DNA from 2 places in the Streptomyces sp. NPDC026522 genome. Region 2 is predicted to be linked to the other one. Evidence: predicted binding sites of a transcription regulator. Region 2 holds the regulator's gene; the other holds the start of a gene.

Region 1 (7,568 bases), on a different contig from region 2:
GGACTGCGGCTCGCGCGGGCCGAGGGGGTGCGGGCGCGCGCGGTGGGGCCGTGGGTACTGGCCGGGGCGCTGCTGGCGCCGTGGGCGTGGTGGTCGGGGTGGCTGCGGACCCCCGACAGCCGCAAGGACGACGTCCTGGCGGTGGCCGCCGCCGTCCGCGAGCGGGCCCGGCCCGGGGACGCCGTGCTGTTCATGCCGGCGCGGCGGCGCGAGTGGCTGCTGTCCTCACCGGGGACGTACGCACCCCTGTACGACCTCGCCCTGGCCCGGACCCCGGTGGCCTCGCACAGCCTGTGGGGGACCGAGCTGCCCGCCGGGGAGATACGGGCGCGGCTGGCCGGGACACCGCGGGTGCTGGCGCTGCTCGACCCGCCGGGGCAGCCGCTGGACCCGTACCCGGCCGAGGCCGCGAAGCGGGAGGCGCTCGCAGCCGGCTTCCGGCTGTGCTCGGTGACGGACGTACGCGGCGCGCGGATCGCGGTGTACGGCCGGGCGGCGGCCGACTGCGGCTGAAGGTGCCGCCCGGGCGCGGTGGTTGGATGGGCCGGTCGACCCTGCCGGAGGACCCGTATGAACGACCACGAACGCCCCTTCGGCCCCCTGATCGGGGCCGAGCAGCTCGCCGCCCGCCTCGCCGAGCCCGGCGTGGTGGTCTTCGACGCCTCCGTCGGCGCACTGCGCGGCGCGGGCAGGCGGATCCCGGGGGCCCGCCCCTTCGACCTCGACGGGGCGCTGTCGGACCACGGCGCACCCCTCCCGCACACCATGCCCGCCGCCGCGCCGTTCCAGGAGGCGGTGCGCGCCCTCGGGCTCGACGACCGGGACACCGTGGTCGTCTACGACGGCGCCGGGATCTACTCCAGCGCCCGGGCCTGGTGGATGCTGCGCGCGATGGGCTTCGACCGGGCCGCCGTGCTGGACGGCGGGCTGCCCGCCTGGAGCGCCGCCGGACTGCCGCTGGAGGACACCGCCCCGGCGTACGGGAGCCCGCGCGGCTCCTTCACCGCCCGGCCGCGCCCCGGGCTGTTCGTGGACGCCGACACGGTGGCCGCGGCCCTGGCGGATCCGGCCGCCGCGGTGCTCGACGCCCGCACCCGGGAGCGGTTCGCGGGCACCGCCCCGGAGCCGCGGCCGGGGCTGCGCGGCGGCCACATGCCGGGCGCGGCCGGCCTCCCCTTCACGGAACTCCAGACCCCGGACGGCCTGATGCGGCTGCCGGGAGAGCTGCGGGAGGCGTTCCGGGCGGTGGCCGGGGACCGCGAGCGGCTCTACTTCAGCTGCGGCTCCGGGGTGACGGCCTGCGTCCTCGCACTGGGCGCCGAGCTGGCCGGCTACCGGCAGACCGCCGTCTACGACGGCTCGTGGAGCGAATGGGGCCTGCCCGGCTCCTCCCCGGACCGCCCGGTGGTGACGGGCGACTGACGGCTCCCGCAGCTTCTTGGCCCCCACCTGCGCCGACTCCGGCCGGTCGGCCGGGTCCTGCGCCAGCAGGGCGCGCAGCTGCCAGGCGTCGGCGTTCCGGCGCTCGTACGACACGGAGGTCGCCCACCACCCGGCCGGCAGACCCCTGCCGGACCCGCCGGAACCCTCACCCGCAGGGTGGCCCTGCGACCGCGGCGCAGGCTCCGACCGCGGCTGCGGCACCGAGGCCGGCGCCGCACCGCCCGCGCCTGAGCGCGATGAGCCCGCCTACCGCCCGCTGCAACCCGAAGAGGGAGAGGCCGTCGCACACCGGCCGGGCCGGCCGCCGCTCCGCCGGTGTTCGCCCCGGGCGAACTCAGGTTGGGGAACATCGGCGGGCTCCGGGACATTGAGTCGGCATAGCTCAACTTCACTGCCGGAGGGAAGATCATGGCTTCGACGTCCGTAACGCTCACCCTGCCCGTGCTGCCGCTCGATGACGAGGTCGTGCTGCCCGGAATGGTGGTACCGCTGGACCTGTCCGACGCCGAGGTGCGCGGAGCCGTGGAGGCCGCCCAGGCCGCCGCGGGCAGCGGGAAGCCGCGGGTGCTGCTCGTACCGCGGGTCGACGGGAAGTACGCCGGGACCGGGGTGCTCGGGACCGTCGAGCAGGTGGGACGGCTCTCCGACGGCGACCCCGGGGCGCTGATCCGCGGCCGCGGCCGCGTCCGCATCGGCGCCGGGACCACCGGCCCCGGGGCCGCGCTGTGGGTGGAGGGGGAAACCGTCGACGAGCAGGTGCCCGACCCGCTGCCCGGGGCCGTCGCCGAACTCGTCAAGGAGTACAAGGCCCTCGCCACCAGCTGGCTCAAGAAGCGCGGGGCCTGGCAGGTCGTGGACCGGGTCCAGCAGATCGAAGGGGTCTCGGCGCTCGCCGACAACTCCGGGTACTCGCCGTTCCTGACCGTGGCCCAGAAGGTCGAGCTGCTGGAGACGGCCGACCCCGTCGCCCGGCTCAAGCTCGCCATCAAGGCGCTCAGCGACCACCTCGCCGAACAGGACGTCGCCGAATCCATCGCCAAGGACGTCCAGGACGGCGTCGACAAGCAGCAGCGCGAGTTCCTGCTCCGCCGCCAGCTGGAGGCCGTCCGCAAGGAACTGCGCGAACTGAACGGCGAGAAGGAGGGCGAGGAGTCCGACGACTACCGGGCCCGCGTCGAGGCCGCCGACCTGCCCGAGAAGGTACGGGAGGCGGCGCTCAAGGAAGTCGAGAAGCTGGAGCGCTCCAGCGACCAGTCGCCCGAGGGCTCCTGGATCCGCACCTGGCTCGACACCGTGCTGGAACTGCCCTGGAACGAGCGCACCGAGGACGAGTACGACATCCGCGGCGCCCGCGCGGTGCTCGACGCCGAACACGCCGGGCTCAGCGACGTCAAGGACCGGATCACCGAGTACCTCGCCGTGCGCAAGCGGCGCTCCGAGCGCGGCATGGGCGTCATCGGCGGCCGCCGCGGCGGCGCCGTACTGGCCCTGGTCGGACCGCCCGGCGTCGGAAAGACCTCCCTCGGGGAATCGGTCGCGCACGCCATGGGCCGCAAGTTCGTCCGGGTCGCGCTGGGCGGCGTACGGGACGAGGCCGAGATCCGCGGCCACCGGCGGACGTACGTCGGCGCGCTGCCCGGCCGGATCGTGCGCGCCATCAAGGAGGCCGGGTCCATGAACCCGGTCGTGCTGCTGGACGAGATCGACAAGGTCGGCTCCGACTTCCGCGGGGACCCGGCCGCCGCCCTGCTGGAGGTGCTGGACCCGGCGCAGAACCACACCTTCCGGGACCACTACCTGGAGGTGGAGCTGGACCTGAGCGACGTGGTGTTCCTGGCCACGGCGAACGTGCTCGAAGCGATCCCCGAGGCGCTCGCCGACCGGATGGAGCTCGTCCGGCTCGACGGCTACACCGAGGACGAGAAGATCGTCATCGCCCGCGACCACCTGCTGCCGCGCCAGCTGGAGCGGGCCGGCCTCGCGGCCGACGAGGTGGTCCTGGAAGAGGGGGCGCTGCGCAAGCTGGCGGGGGAGTACACCCGGGAAGCGGGCGTGCGCACCCTGGAGCGGTCCCTGGCGCGGCTGCTGCGCAAGGTCGCCTCGCAGCACGAGCTGGACGAGCGGGACCTGCCCTTCACCATCGGCGCCGACGACCTGCGGGCGCTCATCGGGCGGCCGCACCACGTCCCGGAGTCCGCGCAGGACCCGGCCGAGCGGCGCACCGCCGTACCGGGCGTGGCCACCGGCCTCGCCGTGACGGGAGCGGGCGGCGACGTGCTGTTCGTGGAGGCGTCGCTGGCCGATCCGGAGACCGGGGCGGCCGGGCTGACGCTGACCGGGCAGCTGGGTGACGTGATGAAGGAGTCGGCGCAGATCGCGCTCAGCTTCCTGCGCTCGCACGGCGCGGAGCTGGAGCTGCCGGTCGCCGACCTCAAGGACCGGGGCGTGCACATCCACTTCCCGGCGGGAGCGGTGCCGAAGGACGGCCCGAGTGCGGGCATCACGATGACGACCGCGCTGGCCTCGCTGCTGTCGGGGCGGCAGGTGCGGACGGACGTGGCCATGACCGGTGAAGTCTCGCTGACCGGGCGGGTCCTGCCGATCGGCGGGGTCAAGCAGAAGCTGCTCGCCGCGCACCGGGCGGGGCTGACCACGGTGATCATCCCGAAGCGGAACGAAGCGGACCTGGACGATGTGCCGGCGGAGGTGCTGGAGGGGCTGGAGGTGCACCCGGTGACGGATGTGCGGCAGGTCCTGGAGCTGGCCCTCGCGGAGGCGGAGGTGGCCGCCGTGACGGCTGCCGCCTGAGGTTCGGGGCGACGGGGGCGTCCTGCCCGGCGGGGCCGAGGAACCCGGCTGCGCCGGGCACCGGGCTCCGCCCGGACCTGCGCCTCAAGCGCCGGCGGGGCCGGAGGCGGCGGGGTTGAGGTGGCGGGGCTGCGCCGCAAGCGCCGGCGGGCCTGACGACACCCCCGCGGGGCTGGAAGTGTGGGGGCGCTGCGAAATAATGGGTGTACGCAGCGTGAGAACACCACCGACGGGAGCCGGACGTGCACGGGAGAGAAGACCAGGAGTTCCTTGCCCTGGAGCGGGAGCTGTCCGTCTTCCTCCGGCGCGCCCGCGCCTCCTCCGGGGAGATGGCCCGGGCTCTCCACCCCGAGCTGGAGCCGGCCGCGTACGGGCTGCTCGTCCGGCTGGAGGCCGCCGGGCGGCAGCGGGCCACCGAGCTCGCCGGCTACTTCGGCGTCGGCAAGGCCACCATGAGCCGCCAGCTGCGCGCCCTGGAACTGCTCGGCCTGGTCGCCCGGGAGCCGGACCCCGCCGACGGCCGGGCCTTCCTCGTCGGGCTCACCGAAGAGGGCCGGGCCCGGTTCCTGCGGGTCCGGGGCGCCCGGCGCGAGCAGTACATGCGGAAGCTGGCCGACTGGGACCGGGGCGAGGTCGCCGAACTGGCCCGGCTGCTGCACCAGCTCAACCAGGGCGCCGAATAGCGGGCCCCGCCGCCCGTTCAGCCGCTCAGAGTTCCGCGTACACCGCCGACGCGTCGTCGTGGCGCTTGTAGCGGGCCGACGGGCGGGCCGGGTCGGACTCGACCGCCCGGACCCGGCCGATCAGGCCCTCGGCGCCCTCCTTCCGCAGCACCGCCATGCAGGCCGCCCAGTCGCCTTCCCGGAACGTGTCGGTCCACCGGCTGGCCCCGTCCGTGAGCGCGGCCACCGCCCGCACCTGCGTCCTCGGCGTCCGCCCGGTCACCGCCCGGGCCGCCACCGCCGGGTCAGCGGCCGCCGTGAAGAAGCCGCCCTCCGCGTTGCGCAGCGCGTCCGCCGTGGCCGCCGAGCGCAGCGCCGCCCGCGGGACCCGGTCCAGCCGGTCGTCCAGGACGGCCGTGACCTCGCCCCCGGGCGCCTGGAGGAGCAGGACGGAGTCCGACAGCACCAGGTGCTCCACGTGGGTCTCGTCCCAGCGGGCCATCACCACCGTCGCCTGCGGGGTGCGCACGTGAGAAAGGTCACAGTCGCCGCCGTGCGCTCCGGCCGTCGCCTCGATGGCCTCCGCGAGGATCCGCTCCAGCGGCATGTCCTGCCGCGAGCCCGACAGTTCGGTCAACCGGCCGCCGAGCCGGGCCGCGAACCACGGCACCCCGTGCACGCACCCGTCGTCGCCGCGCGGCGGCGTGACTCCGTCCAGAACCACCACAACTCCGCCGCCCACCGCGGGTATCGCAGCTGACACCCAGTCCTCGTTGGGGCGTTCCGGGCTGCCGGCCACCGAGGCCAAGTCGATGCGCATGCGGACATTCTGCCCCGCGCCGCTGCCGCGGTCCCAACCCCGCGCCAGAGCAGGTCCGTACCAAACCGGGAGGGGTGGGACGGCCCCGCAGGCGGCACCGGGGTCACGAGGGCGGGGCATCTTGCCAAAGCGCGCCGCGAACTTTCAACCGCCGGTCCACGGAGGGCACCTGGCGCGCGCCGCCCGAGTTGGTCGGCCACTCCTCCGTGATGTTCACTCCTTCGAGTGGCGGGGTGGGCGATGTGCGGCTCTGTTCCCATCGCACTGCGAAGGTCTGAGGCGGTACGAGGGGGCAGGAGGCGTTTACTTGTTGACCGGCCGTTACCTCGGCCACACGAGTAGACGAGCACGAGCACACGTACAGGATTGCGAGCACCGGTGCAGAAGAAGCGGTCTCGGAAGAACGGCACCGCCAGCGCAGACGGACCCGCCATCGCAGGACGTCGCGTCCGCGTGCGCAGCAGGCTGGTGGTCGGCGTGGCCGTCGCGGGCCTCACCGTCCTCGCGGCAGGCGCTCCCGCCGTCGTCTCCGCAACCAGAGAACTGAGCGACTCCCAGCGACTGGTCACCCTCGCCGAACAGGCGCAGGCGAGCCTCACCCTGGCGCACCTGCTCGGCGACGAGCGGGACGCCGTGGTCGAGTACGCCGCCAAGGGCCGTCCCAGCGGCGCCAAGACCCCCGTGCAGGAACGTGTCGCGGGTACCGACCGGCAGCTGTCCGAGGTCCAGGCCGACGCGGACGAGCAACTCGCGGGCGTCCTCGGGCGGATCCGGCCCGTACGCACCGAGGCCGTCGACGGCAAGGGCAGCCCCCTCGCCGCGTACCAGGCCTACACCGCCGTCATCGCGGAACTCCTCGCGCCGGGCGACCGGCTCGCCGAACTGACCCCGCCGCGCGCCGAGGCCGCCCTGGCCACCACCCGCCCGCTGGCCCCCCTCGGCCAGGCCGTCGAACAGGCCTCGGCGACCCGCGGGCTGCTGCTCGCCGCGCTGGCCGTCCCCCGCGCCGAGCAGTCCGCCGGCTCGGCCGCCGCCGACGAACTCACCGCTGCCGCCCAGCGCTCCCGGGTACGGGAACAGGCCGCCCTGGACGACTTCGCCCGGGCCGCGCGGCCCGACGTACGGCAGACGCTGACCGCCACCGTCACCGGTCCCGAGGTCAAGACGGCCGACGACTACCTCAAGCGCCTCACCGAGCGGCCGACGCTGTCCGCGAACGACCGCAAGGCCGACGCCGGTTCCGTCGGCTCCGCCCTCACCGCCCGGATCGACCGGATGCGCTCGGTGGAGTCCACCCTGGCGAGCCGGCGCTCCACCGCGCTCGCCACCCTGCGCGACGACGACGTCCAGCGGCTGGAACTGCTCGTCGCCTTCCTCGGCGTGCTGTTCCTGTTCGTCGTGGGCGTCTCCACGGCCGTCGCCCGCTCCCTGACCCGGCCGCTGTCGGTGCTGCGCCGGGGCGCGGAACGGCTGGCGACGCCGGAGGGCTCGGTGGAGCCGGTCCGGTTCACCGGCCGCAACGACGAGTTCGCCCAGGTCGTGGGCCACCTGAACGCGGTGCGGGACCAGACCGTCGCCCTGCACACCAAGATCGCCGGACTCGATGCCGACCGGCGCCGCCTCATCGGCCGCAACGAGGCGCTGTCCTCGGGCCGGGGCGCGCTGGAGACGGAGCTCAAGGAGGTCCGCGCCCGGCTGGAGGCGGAACTCGCGCAGCTCCGGGCCGGGCTGGAGGAGCACCGGCGCATCATGTCGACGACCTCCGTCTCCCTGTCGCTGCGGACCCTCGGCCTGGTGGAGCGGCAGCTGGCGGTCATCGAGGAACTGGAGTCCAA
Region 2 (7,568 bases):
CCGGCCGGCCTCACAGCGCCTTGCCGACCAGCAGGCCCTCCCCCGCCACGTCCACGCGTACGGTGTCGCCCTCGCGGACCTCGCCCGCCAGGATCTCCTTGGCCAGGCGGTCCCCGACGGCCGTCTGGATCAGGCGGCGCAGGGGCCGGGCGCCGTACGCCGGGTCGTTGCCCTTGTCCGCCAGCCAGGCCAGGGCCTCCGGCGTCACGTCCAGGGTCAGCCGGCGGTCGGCCAGCCGCTTGGCGAGCCGGCCGATCTGGAGCTCTGCGATGTGGGCCAGCTCGTCGCGGCTCAGCGCGGAGAAGACCACCAGGTCGTCCAGGCGGTTGAGGAACTCCGGCTTGAACGAGGCCCGCACCACCTCGAGGACCTTGGTCTTCTTGTCCTCCGGTGAGGCCAGGGGGTCCATCAGGAACTGGGACCCCAGGTTCGAGGTCAGGATCAGGATGGTGTTGCGGAAGTCCACCGTGCGGCCCTGGCCGTCCGTGAGGCGGCCGTCGTCCAGGACCTGGAGCAGGATGTCGAAGACCTCGGGGTGGGCCTTCTCCACCTCGTCCAGCAGGACGACCGAGTAGGGGCGCCGGCGCACGGCCTCGGTGAGCTGGCCGCCCTCCTCGTAGCCGACGTAGCCGGGCGGCGCGCCGACCAGCCGGGCCACCGAGTGCTTCTCGCCGTACTCCGACATGTCGATGCGGACCATGGCCCGCTCGTCGTCGAAGAGGAAGTCCGCGAGGGCCTTGGCGAGCTCGGTCTTGCCCACGCCCGTGGGGCCCAGGAAGAGGAACGAGCCCGTGGGCCGGTCCGGGTCCGCGATGCCCGCCCGGGTGCGGCGCACGGCGTCGGAAACGGCCCGTACGGCCTCCTCCTGGCCGATCAGCCGGCGGCCCAGCTCGGCCTCCATGCGCAGCAGCTTCTGCGTCTCGCCTTCGAGGAGGCGGCCCGAGGGGATGCCCGTCCAGGCGCCGACCACGTCCGCGATGTCGTCCGGCCCGACCTCGTCCTTGACCATGGCGTCCTTGGCCGGGCCGGCCTGCGAGGCCTCGGCCTCGGCTTCGGTGGCCTCGGCCAGCTCGCGCTCCAGGGCCGGGATCTCCCCGTAGAGCAGCTTGGACGCCGCGTCGAAGTCGCCGTCGCGCTGGGCGCGCTCGGCCTGCCCGCGCAGGTCGTCCAGGCGCTCCTTGAGCTCGCCGACCCGGTTGAGGGACTGCTTCTCCTTCTCCCAGCGCGCGGTCAGGCCGCGCAGCTCCTCCTCCTTGTCCGCCAGGTCCTTGCGGATCTTCTCCAGGCGCTCGATGGAGGCCGGGTCGGACTCGTTCTTCAGCGCCAGCTCCTCCATGCGCAGCCGGTCGACGGAGCGCTGGAGCTCGTCGATCTCGACGGGGGAGGAGTCGATCTCCATCCGGAGCCGGGACGCGGCCTCGTCCACCAGGTCGATGGCCTTGTCCGGGAGGAACCGGGAGGTGATGTAGCGGTCCGAGAGGGTGGCCGCGGCGACGAGCGCGCTGTCGTTGATGACGACCTTGTGGTGGGCCTCGTAGCGGCCCTTGAGGCCGCGCAGGATGGCGATGGTGTCCTCGACCGTCGGCTCCGCCACCAGCACCTGCTGGAAGCGGCGCTCCAGCGCCGGGTCCTTCTCGATCCGCTCGCGGTACTCGTCGAGCGTGGTCGCGCCGACCATGCGCAGTTCGCCGCGGGCGAGCATGGGCTTGAGCATGTTGCCCGCGTCCATGGCCGAATCGCCGCCGGCGCCCGCGCCGACGACGGTGTGCAGCTCGTCGATGAAGGTGATGATCTGGCCGTCACTGGACTTGATCTCGGCGAGGACCGTCTTGAGCCGTTCCTCGAACTCGCCGCGGTACTTCGCGCCGGCCACCATGGCGCCGAGGTCGAGGGCGACGAGCCGCTTGTTCTTCAGGGACTCGGGGACGTCGCCCTTGACGATCCGCTGCGCCAGGCCCTCGACCACGGCCGTCTTGCCGACGCCGGGTTCGCCGATGAGGACCGGGTTGTTCTTCGTACGGCGGGAGAGCACCTGGACGACGCGCCGGATCTCCTGGTCGCGGCCGATGACGGGGTCGAGCTTGCCCTCGCGGGCGGCCGCCGTGAAGTCGGTGCCGAACTTCTCCAGGGCCTTGTACTGGCCCTCGGGGTCGGGAGTGGTCACCCGCCGCCCTCCTCGTGAGTTCTCGAAGGCGTCCAGCAGCTTGCGCGCCGTCGCCCCCTGGGCGGTCAGGACCTCGCCGGCCGCGCCGCCCTTGGCGGCGAGGGCGATGAGGAGGTGTTCGGTGGAGAGGTACTCGTCGCCGAGCTCGCCCGCCCGTTCGTCGGCCTCGGCGAGCACGGCGAGCAGCTCGCGCGTGGGCTGCGGCGGCGCCACCGTGGACCCGGTGACGCTGGGCAGGGCGGCCAGCAGCCGCTCGGCGCCCGTGCGTACGGCGGCCTGGTCGGCCTCGGTCGCGGCGAGCAGGTCGATGAGGTTCTCGTTCTCATCGCCGGTGAGCAGGGCCAGCAGCAGGTGCGCGGGGGTCAGGTCCGGGTGGCCGTCCTTCACGGCCCTGCTGGTGGCCGCGTTCAGGGCGTCGCGGCTCTTGTTCGTCAGCTCGGCTTCCACCGCCGCTCTCCTCTCCGTGGCAGGTTGGGGTCGTCACGCCGTCACGTACGGCATGGCACCCGATGTGACAGATACAGCGTGCACAAAGTTGAGTCTATTCCACTCAAGGACGTTTTCAAGGCTCGGCGGGCCCCGGACGTACGCTTCGCCCCATGGCCCACGACGTACTCCACCCGACGCCCGAATACCTCGCCTTCTGGCAGGAACGGCACGTCTGCACCCTCACCACCCACCGCCCGGACGGCAGCCCGCACGTGGTGCCGGTGGGGGTGACGTACGACCCCGCGGCCGGACTGGCCCGGGTGATCAGCAACAAGCACAGCAAGAAGGTCCGCAACGTACTGGCGGCGCCGGACGGCGTCGCGAGGGTGGCGGTGTGCCAGATGGCGGGGCGGCGCTGGGCCACCCTGGAGGGGCGCGCCACGGTCCGCACGGACGAGGCGTCGGTGGCCGACGCGGTGGAGCGCTACGCGCGGCGGTACGGGCGCACGCCCTCGCCGAACCCGGACCGGGTCGTCCTGGAGATCGCCCTGGACCGGGCGATGGGCCGCGCCTGAGGCGCACGGGGCGTCAGGCGCCTCCGCTGCCGCCCGCAGACATCACAACGGCGCCATCGTGGTCAGGTCCACGATGGCGCCGTTGTGTGGGGGTAGCGCCTGAGCGATGTGCAACGAGGGGGAATCGCTTCAGGCACTTCGGGGGGTGGCGGCGGTGATATCGGGCTCGAACAGCTGGTGGTCACGCTGGTCGAGGTTGACGAAGACCATTCCGTACCGCACCTCGCAGCGGACGGGCTGCGGTGCGCCCCGGGGGCGGCGCAGACAGCGGTAGGCGCGGACGTCTTCGTCCTCTTCTCGTACTACGACGATCGGCTGGCCGAACAAGGTGACCATCAACGAATCGCCGGCGTGGGGGATCGCCGTGGCGAGGTCGATGAACTGCCATCCGGACCGGTACGCCGAAGCCATCTCGCGTCGGAAGTCCCGGTCGTCGGGGGTCACTGGGAGACCTGCGCAGGGGCAGTGTCCCAGCCGAGGTCTAGGGGAGCCGCGTTCCAGCCGAGATCGTGCTTGCCTGCCGACTCGACGGGCGCACCGGCAGCACTGGCCTGAACGCTTCCCGCGTCCCCGTTGACGGCGACGACTGCCCCGAAGACCGCAACGGCGGAGAAAACAACGGCAAGCGCCGAGCGAAGCATTCTCTTATACATGGTCGGCTTCGTCCTCACTTGATGGAATCCTCTCCCCCGCAGTGACAGACGATGGCTTATTCAGGCACGTCAGTGCCACAGGGACGATGCATCATGTTCTTACATGTTCAGGACCCTGGGGGGTGGAGATTTGACAAGAAGCGAGACAAACCCGACACATCCCCACCCCGTCACGGCGATGTGCGCGGAGGGAGCACGGCTTTACGCGGCCGCGCTGAGCAGCGGCCGCGTCGCCCGCGGTGAGGTCAGGAACGCCCCCTGCCTGCTCGAATTCGCTCTGCTACGACCCGACCCGGATGACGCGAACCAACTCCGCGCGGTTCCCCCGTCGGTCGCACTCGCCCAACGGCTCCACCCCATCGAACGTGAGATCCAGGACCGCAGACGCACCGCTGTAGATCTCACCGATGCATTCGAGCCGTTCCTCACCATCAGCGCCCAGAGTCCCGCCAACACCCACGCCATCACGGTGCTGGAGGGAATCGACCAGATCAACGCCGCGCTCGACCTGGCCACCGCCGAGTGCCACACCGAGGCCCTGACCGTCCAGCCGGGCGGCGCCCGGCCCACGTTCATCCTCAGCGAGGCCCTGGAGCGCGCCGCGCCGCTGATCGACCGCGGGGTGAGCATCCGTACGCTCTACCAGCACACCGTGCGGCACAGCCAGGGCACGCTCGCCTACGTGGACCGCATCTCCACGGGAAAGGTGGAGATCCGCACGCTGGAGGAGCTCATCGAGCGCCTCATGATCTTCGACCGTACGGTGGCGTTCATCCCCGCGAGCGACGACCGCCGGGTGGCGCTGGAACTGCGGCACCCGGGACTGGTCGACTACCTCATCAAGGTCTTCGAGCAACTCTGGCGCCGGGCCGTGCCGTTGGGCGACGAGGTGACGTACACGCACACGCCGGATGGTATCTCCGGTGTCCAGCGGTCCATCGCCCAACTCCTCATCGAGGGGCACGTGGACGAGGCGATCGCGCGCCGGCTGGGGATGAACGTACGCACCTGCCGCGCGCACATCGCGAAGCTGGCGACCGCTCTGGGCAGCGGCAGCCGCGCCCAGCTCGGCTTCCTCATCGCGCAGTCGGGGATCCTGCACAGCGCGGCCCCGCCGCTGCCGCCGGGGCACGTCTGACGCGCGAGGCCGTCCGACGCACGAGGCCGTCCGACGCACGAGGCCGTCCGATGCCGGAACGCAGAGGACCCCGCCCGGTTTCCCCGGGCGGGGTCCAGATGTCCTGCGAAGCGGGCCGACAGGCCCTCCGTCGCCCCGGTCAGCCCTGCGGCCGCTTGGGGCGCCACACGACCAGCGCACTGCCTGCCTGCGGCGGCTGGTACGGGACCAGGTCGCGCCGGTACGAGGCGTGCACCTGCGCTTCCCTGGCCTGGAGGGCGGCGGCCGCGCCGTCCACAGCGGTGGACAGTTCGGCCACGCGCTGCTGCAGGGCCGCGACCTGGTTCTCCAGCTCGATGATCCGCTTGATCCCCGCGAGGTTGATGCCCTCGTCCTGGGACAGCGCCTGCACCGTACGGAGCAGCTCGATGTCCCTGGCCGAATATCGCCGTCCGCGCCCGGCCGTCCGGCCCGGTGAGACCAGCCCGAGGCGGTCGTACTGGCGCAGGGTCTGCGGATGCAGGCCCGAGAGCTGGGCGGCCACCGAGATCACATAGACCGGTGTCTCATCGGTCAGTTGGTACGGGTTCTTGCGGCGGCCGTCCATCTCATGCTCCCTTCGCGGACTCGAACAGCGCGGCACGCGGGTCCTCGGACCCGGTCGCGTCGCGGTACATCTCCAGCGCCTCGCGGGCCTTGTCCGACAGCTCCGCCGGGACGGCCACCTCGACCGTCACCAGCAGGTCGCCGCGGGTGCCGTCCTTGCGGACCGCGCCCTTGCCCCGGGCGCGCATCGTACGGCCGCCCGGCGTGCCGGGGGGCAGTTTCAGCGTGACCGAAGGACCGTTCAGCGTCGGCACCTTGATCTCGGCGCCGAGGGCCGCCTCCGCGAACGTCACCGGGACGGTCACCGTCAGGTTGTCGTCCTTGCGCCCGAACACGGGGTGGCTGCCGACGTGGACCACCACGTACAGGTCGCCGGCGGGACCGCCGCGCTCGCCCGGAGCGCCCTTGCCGCGCAGCCGGATCCGCTGGCCGTCGGAGACGCCCGCCGGGATCCGGACCTGCATGGTGCGGGAACTGCGGGCCCGGCCGCTGCCCTTGCAGACGTCACAGGGGGTCTCGGCGATCAGGCCGCGGCCCTTGCAGTCCGCGCAGGGGTCCGTCAGCGAGAAGCCGCCGCCGCTGCCCCGCGACACCTGGCCGGTACCGACGCAGGTCGGGCACACCCTGGGGGTGCCGTTCTTGTCGCCGGTGCCCGAACAGGCCTTGCAGGGCGCCTGCGAGGACATCCGGAGCGGGACCGTGGCCCCGTCCACCGCCTCCGTGAAGGAGAGGGTGACCTCCGACTCGATGTCCTGGCCGCGGCGGGGCTGGGTGCGGGTGCCCGCACCGGGGCCCGCGCCGCCGCGGTTGAACAGGCCGCCGAAGACGTCCCCGAGGCCGCCGCCGAAGCCGCCGCCCGCGCCGCCCGGCTGGGTACCGCCGAAGAGGTCGCCGAGGTCGAAGTTGAACGAGCCGCCGGCGCCGCCCGGGCCGGGGCGGAAGCCACCGTTCCCGAACAGCGCGCGGGCCTCGTCGTACTCCTTGCGCTTCTTGGCGTCCCCGAGGATGTCGTTCGCCTCGGAGATCTCCTTGAAGCGCTCCTCGGCCGAGGCGTCACCCTTGTTGGCGTCCGGGTGGAACTCGCGGGCGAGCTTCCGGTACGCCTTCTTGATCTCGGCCTCGGTGGCGTCCTTGGGGACACCGAGGACCTTGTAGTAGTCCTTCTCGACGAAGTCCTTCGTGCTCATCCCCGGTGGCCCTCCTCTCGTACACCTACATGTTCGACGTCAGCCCTTGTCCGGGGCATCCGTGTCCTTGTCAGACGGCTTGTCGCCGTCCGCGGACTCGGACTTCGCGGCGGGAGCCGCGCCCGGCTGGGGCTCGGCCACCGCGACCCGGGCGGGACGGATGGTGCGCTCGCCGATCCGGTAGCCCGGCTGCAGGATCGCCACGCAGGTCGTCTCGGTGACGTCCGGCGCGTACGAGTGCATCAGGGCCTCGTGGACCGTCGGGTCGAAGGGCTCGCCCTCCTTGCCGAACTGCTGCAGCCCCATCTTGGCGGCGGCGGTCTCCAGCGATTCGGCCACCGACTTGAAGCCGCCGACCAGTTCGCCGTGCTCCCGCGCCCGGCCGATGTCGTCCAGGGTCGGGAGCAGTTCCGTCAGGAGGGACGCGACCGCGATCTCCTTGACGGCGATCCGGTCCCGCTCCACCCGACGGCGGTAGTTCTGGTACTCCGCCTGGAGCCGCTGGAGGTCCGCGGTGCGCTCGCCGAGCGCGGTGCGGGCCTGGTCCAGCTGCGCCACGAGGGCCGTCTCCTTGCCGAGGGTCTCGGCTGCTGCGTCCCCGGCCGGGGCCGCCTCGTCCTCCTTGGAGGAGTCGGCGGCCTTCGGCTCGGCTGCCGCGTCGTCCGCGCCGGCGCCGGTGGGGACATCAGGCTTCTCGTCGAAACCCGGGGTCTCCTCCGACATCAGGCAGCGCCACCCTTCGGCTTCTCGTCGTCCACGATCTCGGCGTCGACCACGTCGTCGTCGGCCTTGGCCTGGCCGGCGTCGCCCGCGCCACCGGCGGCCTGGGCCGCCTGG

The links. Region 2 encodes HspR, which represses chaperone genes until heat shock. Its sites were predicted from a motif close to TTGAGNNNNNNNNNCTCAA; they were not measured.
Region 1: a site for HspR is predicted at 1,811-1,829, ahead of lon (endopeptidase La). Genes of this name have one in related genera too.

What each region holds. Positions count from the first base shown of each region.
Region 1 is NZ_JBVHQF010000002.1:628,394-635,961, forward strand. Features, by position in the region: gene ACZ4M3_RS07480 (glycosyltransferase family 39 protein) at 1-513, shown strand, start outside; gene ACZ4M3_RS07485 (sulfurtransferase) at 571-1,422, shown strand; gene lon (endopeptidase La) at 1,852-4,251, shown strand; gene ACZ4M3_RS07495 (MarR family winged helix-turn-helix transcriptional regulator) at 4,494-4,934, shown strand; gene ACZ4M3_RS07500 (protein phosphatase 2C domain-containing protein) at 4,960-5,733, opposite strand; gene ACZ4M3_RS07505 (sensor histidine kinase) at 6,187-7,568, shown strand, end outside.
Region 2 is NZ_JBVHQF010000003.1:236,536-244,103, forward strand. Features, by position in the region: gene clpB (ATP-dependent chaperone ClpB) at 11-2,611, opposite strand; gene ACZ4M3_RS09440 (pyridoxamine 5'-phosphate oxidase family protein) at 2,764-3,168, shown strand; gene ACZ4M3_RS09445 (Rieske (2Fe-2S) protein) at 3,298-3,579, opposite strand; gene ACZ4M3_RS09450 (hypothetical protein) at 3,609-3,839, opposite strand; gene ACZ4M3_RS09455 (helix-turn-helix transcriptional regulator) at 3,925-4,959, shown strand; gene ACZ4M3_RS09460 (heat shock protein transcriptional repressor HspR) at 5,099-5,545, opposite strand; gene dnaJ (molecular chaperone DnaJ) at 5,547-6,731, opposite strand; gene grpE (nucleotide exchange factor GrpE) at 6,771-7,454, opposite strand; gene dnaK (molecular chaperone DnaK) at 7,454-7,568, opposite strand, start outside.